Paeniglutamicibacter kerguelensis: one gene and its partner. The main gene of each other region encodes a partner of the protein of the gene in region 2 in a complex. Links are inferred from orthologs where the notes say so. Each region holds a gene or a part of one and is shown on either strand. Other genes may lie near its edges. The genes, in order: tig and rpsG.

The links.
Region 1: the proteins of rpsG (region 2) and tig are in contact, whole or in part, in a crystal structure (PDB 3GTY), measured with the Thermotoga maritima proteins. The link is inferred for Paeniglutamicibacter kerguelensis from one-to-one orthologs. Residues at the interface, in WP_004081843.1 of Thermotoga maritima: Lys34, Lys52, Lys55, Glu59, Arg62, Gln63, Glu66, Asn67, Lys69, Val71, Arg95, Ala109, Lys110, Lys111, Gly112, Arg113, Pro114, Glu117, Glu121, Ile124, Ala125, Tyr127, Asn128, Asn129, Thr130, Gly131, Lys135, Asp139, Arg142, Met143; in WP_004081061.1 of Thermotoga maritima: Glu122, Val124, Val129, Leu130, Tyr133, Glu188, Gly259, Ile262, Tyr263, Glu266, Ser270, Glu273, Gln274, Glu277, Arg308, Gln311, Ile312, Ser315, Tyr316, Glu325, Arg329, Arg336, Leu363, Phe366, Trp367, Arg373, Leu377, Arg381, Leu384, Glu387.

Annotation. Positions count from the first base shown.
Region 1 is NZ_JAGIOF010000001.1:2,065,413-2,068,718, forward strand. What follows is about bases 155-3,143. They hold tig (trigger factor), read right to left. Parts: upstream 2,339-3,143; coding sequence 971-2,338; downstream 155-970. Other genes in these bases: JOF47_RS09355 (ATP-dependent Clp protease proteolytic subunit), read right to left, coding at 155-708; JOF47_RS09370 (lysoplasmalogenase family protein), read right to left, coding at 2,966-3,143. Also shown: JOF47_RS09350 (ATP-dependent Clp protease proteolytic subunit), read right to left, coding at 1-70; more of JOF47_RS09355, read right to left, coding at 115-154; more of JOF47_RS09370, read right to left, coding at 3,144-3,306. UniProt on the Bacillus subtilis protein: Involved in protein export. Acts as a chaperone by maintaining the newly synthesized protein in an open conformation. Functions as a peptidyl-prolyl cis-trans isomerase.
Region 2 is NZ_JAGIOF010000001.1:2,603,615-2,606,899, forward strand. The notes cover bases 110-3,077. They hold rpsG (30S ribosomal protein S7), read right to left. Parts: upstream 1,845-3,077; coding sequence 1,374-1,844; downstream 110-1,373. Other genes in these bases: fusA (elongation factor G), read right to left, coding at 110-1,292; rpsL (30S ribosomal protein S12), read right to left, coding at 1,844-2,218; JOF47_RS11945 (GNAT family N-acetyltransferase), read right to left, coding at 2,608-3,077. In the rest of the region: more of fusA, read right to left, coding at 1-109; more of JOF47_RS11945, read right to left, coding at 3,078-3,126.

The DNA of each region.
Region 1 (3,306 bases), 540 kb from region 2 along the record:
CCTCGAACTGCGGAAGGATGTAGCGTGCCGAAGGCATTTCGCCGGAGGTGGCGTGCGGGGTGAAATTCATCGTTTCTCCTGGGAAATCAGTTGGGTCTGCCGGATTCCGTCGCGTTACTTCGCGACCCCGCCGCCACCGGAGACGATGCCGGAGGACTGGGCGATGTGGTCAAAGAAGCCGTACTCGAGGCCCTCGGTGGCCGTGAACCACTTGTCGCGCTCGTTGTCCTTGAGGATGGTGTCAACGGTCTGGCCGGTCTGCGCGGCCGTCAGCTCGCTCATGACCTTCTTCATGTGAAGGATCAGTTCCGCCTGGATGCGGATGTCTGAGGCCGTGCCGCCGATGCCGCCGGAAGGCTGGTGCATCAGGATACGGGCGTTCGGGGTGGCGTAGCGCTTGCCCGGGGTGCCCGAGGACAGCAGGAACTGGCCCATGGAAGCGGCAAGGCCGGTTGCCACGGTCACCACGTCGTTGGGGATGTACTGGATGGTGTCGTAGATCGCCATGCCCGCGGTGATGGACCCACCCGGGGAGTTGATGTACAGGTAGATGTCCTTCTCCGGGTCCTCCGCGGAGAGCAGGAGCAACTGCGAGCAAATGGCGTTCGCGTTGTCGTCTCGGACTTCCGAGCCGAGCCAGATGATCCGCTCCTTGAGGAGTCGATTGTAGATGTAGTCCTCACGTGCGGCCGGGTCAACCGAAGCCATAGTGGGAGTGCGGGAGTCACTGGACATGTTCTGATACCTCTCCGTGATGCCGTCGCCCGACGTTCTGTCTGTCGGGCCACTGGCTCTTTACTTCTTTGAACATTACTGCCTTGGCCAGCCACTTTGGGAGTTCATTGGCAACTGTTCGCTGTCGGCGCATGGCCTGCGCCCGGCCCATCGCCGTGGGCTTAAAGAACGATCGCGGGGCCACCAATGGTGACCCCGCGATCGGGAAAAACTTACCGCCTGGGCGGTGCAGGAGTTACTCTGCGGATGCTGCCGAAGCCGAGGAGGCGGAGGAAGCGGACGATGCCGAAGACGCGGAGCCCTCTTCACCTTCGGCGCTGACGAACGAGCTCAGGTCAACGACGTTGCCCTTGGAGTCGGTGACGACTGCCAGTTCCAGGACCTTGGCAAGTGCCTTACGGCGGCGAACTTCGCCAACCAGCATCGGAACCTGGCCGGCACCGTCGAGCATCTGGGCGAACTGGTTCGGATCCATGCCGTACTGGCCTGCGGTCTGAACGATGTAGTCGATCAGTTCGGACTGGGCAACGCCAATCTTCTCTGCTTCTGCAACGGCGTCCAGGACGATCTCGTTCTTGAAGGCCTTTTCGGTGTTTGCGCGAACCTCGGTGCGGTGCTCTTCGGTGTCGTGCTCTTCACCTTCGTTGTGCGCACCCTGTTCGAAGTGCTGCTCAACCTGCTCGGTGATGACGGATTCCGGAACCGGAACCTCAACGAGGGCCATCAGCTTCTCGAGAACGAGGTCGCGGGCTTCAACGCCCTGCTCCATGACCTTGGACTCGGCTGCGTCCTTGGCGAGGGATTCGCGCAATTCGGCCATGGTGTCGAATTCGGAAGCCAGCTGTGCGAAGTCGTCGTTGGCCTCAGGAAGCTCGCGCTCCTTGACGGCGGTAACGGTGACCTTGACCTGAGCGTCGGCACCTGCGTGCTCGCCGCCGGCCAACTTGGTTTCGAAGGTTGCATCCTCGCCTGCGGACAGGCCGGTGACTGCTTCGTCCATGCCCTCGAGCATGGTGCCGGAGCCGACTTGGTAGGACAGTCCGGTTGCGGAATCGATTTCTTCGCCGTCAACGCTGGCAACCAGGTCAAGGGTGATGAAGTCGTTATCGGCCGCCGGGCGCTCGATGGTCTTGAGCGTGCCGAAGCGGCCGCGCAGGTCCTCAAGTGCCTTTTCAATGTCTTCGTCGCCAGCCTCGAGGGCTTCAACGGTAACTTCGAGACCCTTGTATTCCGGCAGTTCGATGCTCGGGCGGATGTCGATCTCGACCTGGAAGGCGAGCTGGCCTTCGCCAGCAACCTCTGCGGACGGGGTCTCAGTGATTTCCACCTCGGGACGCGACAGCGGAACGATTTCGTTCTCGGTGACGGCCTTCTGGTAGAAGGCGTTCATACCCTCGTTGATAGCGGTCTCCAGGACGTAGCCACGGCCCACGCGCTGATCAATCATGCGCGACGGAACCTTGCCGGCACGGAAGCCGGGAACCTGGATCTGCTTGGCGATGGTCTTGTACGCCTCGTCAATGCTTGGCTTCAGTTCCTCGTAGGGAACTTCAACGGTGAGCTTGACCCGAGTAGGGTTGAGGTTTTCGACGGCGCTCTTCACAGCGTTGTACTCCTGGTGTGTGATGTTTGGTCTAACTGGACTTCAACCCCGCAACGGTAACCGTTGCGGGGTTGAAGGTACAGAGTCGGGGTGACAGGATTCGAACCTGCGACCTCACGCTCCCAAAGCGCGCGCTCTAGCCAAGCTGAGCTACACCCCGATTAGTGCAGAAACATTCTATGCAGATCCTGCGTGTTTCTACTAATCGGCCCGCCAACCAGAAGTTTGGATTTCGTTGACGGCGCGGAATAAACATACTAGGAGTTTGCCGAAAACCCAATTCGAGGCAAAGAACACCGGAATTTCAAGGTTTTTTGCGCCAGGAACGCATCCAGCCCGCCACAAGGCCGCCGTTTTCGCTGGATTTCGACCCGAAAACGGCTTCTGGAGGCCGACAATGCACCTAAAAACCGCATTTCACATGATGATTGTGATGAGCGTTACCGCAAATTCGGTGAATTGGACGTATCCAGCGGCCCCGCTCCCCCGCACTGAAGCGGTCCGGCCGTGACACCGCGCTGCCGCAATGTGACGACGACACCGAAAATGATCGTTCCCTGGCCGGTGGCGTGGCAAAACATGATGGCAAGGTCGATCTGCCGGAAACAGACTCCGGCAGAAAACGCTTCATTGAAAGAACGGAATCGAATAGTGGCACGTGCCAAGCGCCACGGCCCTGTTGCCGGTGCCTTTCCATACCGCCATCGCAAGGATCAGCAATGCAGGAACGGCTACGGCGATGGACGCGCTGCCCGCAAGCGGCAAAACGGCAGCAGGCACGATGACTGCCAATGGAACGTAGAGCAATGCCCACTTGCTCGCATTTCGTGCACGCAGACCCCCTCGCCAAACGAAGAGGGAAATGCATGCAAGATGCGCAACCGCAAAAGCACACAGTCGACGCAGGAATTCATCCCCGCCCAAGCCCGAGTTCCCACCGAGGCTCGATCTAGGCAGGGCAACAGTGC
Region 2 (3,285 bases):
AGCTTTTCCTGGTCGCCCTTGGTCTTCGGCTCAATGGCAACGAAGATCACGGGATCAGGGAAGGACATCGACTCAAGAACGATCGGGTTTGCCGGATCGCACAAGGTGTCACCGGTGGTGGTGTCCTTGAGGCCGATCACTGCGTAGATGTGGCCTGCGTGGACCTCGTCTACGGGCATTTCCTTGTTGGCGTGCATCTGGAAGAGCTTGCCAATACGTTCTTTCTTCTGCTTCGTGGAGTTCAGCAGCTGGGTACCCGGAGTTGCCTTGCCGGAGTACACGCGGATGAAGTTCAACTGGCCGAAGAACGGGTGGGTCGCAATCTTGAAGGCAAGAGCCGAGAACGGCTCGTCCTCGGAAGGTTCGCGACGGATCTCGATCTCTTCGTTCTTCGGATCGTGACCGATCGTCGCGCCAACATCCATCGGGTTCGGCAGGAAGTCGATGACAGCATCGAGCATCGGCTGAACGCCACGGTTCTTGAAGGCGGAGCCACAGAAGACCGGGTAGATCTCGGAGTTGACAACCATCTTGCGGATGCCGGCCTTGAGCTCAGCAATGCTGATCTCTTCGCCTTCGAGGAACTTCTCCATGAGCTCGTCAGAGCCCTCGGCTACGTCCTCAACCAGCTTGGCGCGGTATTCCTCGGCCTTTTCCTGAAGGTCGGCCGGGATTTCCTGGACTTCGTAGGCGGCACCCATGGTGACGTCACCCTTGGAGTCGCCCTCCCATACGAAAGCCTTCATGGTCATCAAGTCGACAACGCCGGTGAACTCGGACTCGGAGCCGATCGGCAGCTGCATTACCAGCGGCTTGGCACCAAGGCGCTTGATGATGGTGTCTACGGTGAAGTAGAAGTCAGCACCCAGCTTGTCCATCTTGTTGACGAAGCAGATACGCGGAACGTTGTACTTGTCAGCCTGGCGCCAAACAGTCTCGGACTGTGGCTCCACGCCTTCCTTGCCATCGAAGACGGCAACTGCGCCATCGAGGACGCGCAAGGAGCGCTCAACCTCAACGGTGAAGTCAACGTGACCCGGGGTGTCAATGATGTTGATCTGGTTCTTGTTCCAGAAGCAGGTCACGGCGGCAGACGTAATCGTAATGCCGCGCTCCTTTTCCTGCTCCATCCAGTCAGTCGTCGAGGCACCATCGTGCGTTTCGCCGAGCTTGTGGTTCACACCCGTGTAGAACAGGATGCGTTCCGTCGTAGTGGTCTTACCGGCATCGATGTGGGCCATGATGCCGATGTTTCGGACCTTATTCAGGTCGGTAAGCACGTCCTGTGCCACGATGTCTCCCTAAGTTGGTGATATCCATTCCAGAGGCGGAACCGATCAATGATCGATCCCGCCATCTGAATAGAACGCTTTTTACCAGCGGTAGTGGGCGAAGGCCTTGTTGGACTCTGCCATCTTGTGAGTGTCTTCGCGACGCTTTACAGCGGCACCCAGACCGTTGGAGGCGTCGAGGATCTCGTTCATGAGACGCTCGATCATGGTCTTCTCGCGGCGAGCCTTCGAGTAGCCAACGAGCCAGCGAAGTGCCAGAGCGGTCGAGCGACCCGGCTTTACTTCTACTGGAACCTGGTAGGTAGCGCCACCAACACGGCGGGAGCGAACCTCGAGGGCCGGGCGGATGTTATCCATGGCCTTCTTGAGGGTCACAACCGGGTCGGTACCGTTCTTGGCCAATGCACCTTCGAGTGCACCGTAAACGATACGCTCTGCGGTGGACTTCTTACCGTCGATCAAAACCTTGTTGATCAGCTGGGTAACAAGCGGGGAACCGTATACCGGATCCGAGACGAGGGGGCGCGCTGGCGCCGGGCCCTTACGAGGCATTACTTACCTTCCTTCTTGGCACCGTAGCGGGAACGAGCCTGCTTACGGTTCTTTACACCCTGGGTATCGAGCGCACCACGTACGATCTTGTAGCGCACACCCGGAAGGTCCTTCACACGACCACCGCGAACGAGCACGATGGAGTGTTCCTGCAGGTTGTGGCCAACGCCCGGAATGTAAGCGGTAACTTCAACGCCACCGGCAAGGCGCACACGTGCGACCTTACGAAGTGCGGAGTTCGGCTTCTTCGGGGTGGTGGTGTACACACGGGTGCATACGCCACGACGCATTGGGTTGCCCTTAAGGGCTGGGGCCTTGGTCTTCTTGACCTTCGGCGAGCGGCCCTTGCGGACCAGCTGCTGAATAGTAGGCACTTTCGTGTCCTCCGGTTTCTTGTTCTGCGGCGCCGCCCACAATAAGACTGCTTGGAGACGCTGCGTTTATAGTCGTTTAGTCACAGCGACTTCGGGTTGACCCCTAGGCGTGCGAAAGTGTGGCATATGTTGCGCAACCTACCCGCAACCCGGACTGTGTCCATTTGCCACACCTATAAAACAATTAGCTCTAGCTTAGCATGAGTTCTCCGCGCTTAATGACACGGGTCTCATCACACACTGCCCTGGTTCCCTTTAAACACAAGGAACTCTTCGTGTGCGGCCACGCTGCCACTTCATCGAAGCAGCCGTGGGACGCATGCGCCACAAGTTGCCGGCGCAACTCGCTGAGACAGCGAAACCGCGATCGGACGCTCCGGGTCTCGGACCTAGCCTGCATCGATCCAGTAGCGACGGGTGCCGTTTCGAGTATCCTCGTACGCGCCTCGGTTCTTCTCTATGGTTCCGCGTGATCCTGCGTTGCCTTCAAGGCATGTCACGAGCACTCGCGATATCCCCAAGGCCCCGGCCATGGGCAGGGTCCGGGCCAGCGCCGCTGTGGCATGACCCTTGCGGCGAGCCGACGGACGAACGCTGTACCCGATGTGTCCGCCTTCGTTGAATAGATAGTCGTTGCGTTCGTGACGGATGGCGAGTGAGCCGAGAATGCTGGCCCCCTGGGCGATCCAAAGGAATGTGCACGGAACATACTCCGGCTTTCGCGGGCTGTCGGGTAGTGCGTCGGCGAGCAGCCGTTCCACAAAACCTTCGAAGACTCCCGGATCCCGCCATTGCTCAAGGTCAAGGTCCTCGGCACTGGCTCCGTCCCGGTGGGCACCGTTGAATTCCATGGCAGCTTCCAGCCAATCGTCCCGGTACCGGACGTCCGGGGCGATGAGTTCGATCATGGCTCGAGCCTATGCAAGTCCATGGTTCAGTTCCGACAGCGACGCGCCACAACTTGCTCGGCGGGCTCACCGCCAGCGATCTTGCCCCACCCCCATTGGTGCCAACCACCCGCTCCCCCCGTTAACGACTTTGGCCGGCATTCCCCGAATGGGGAATGC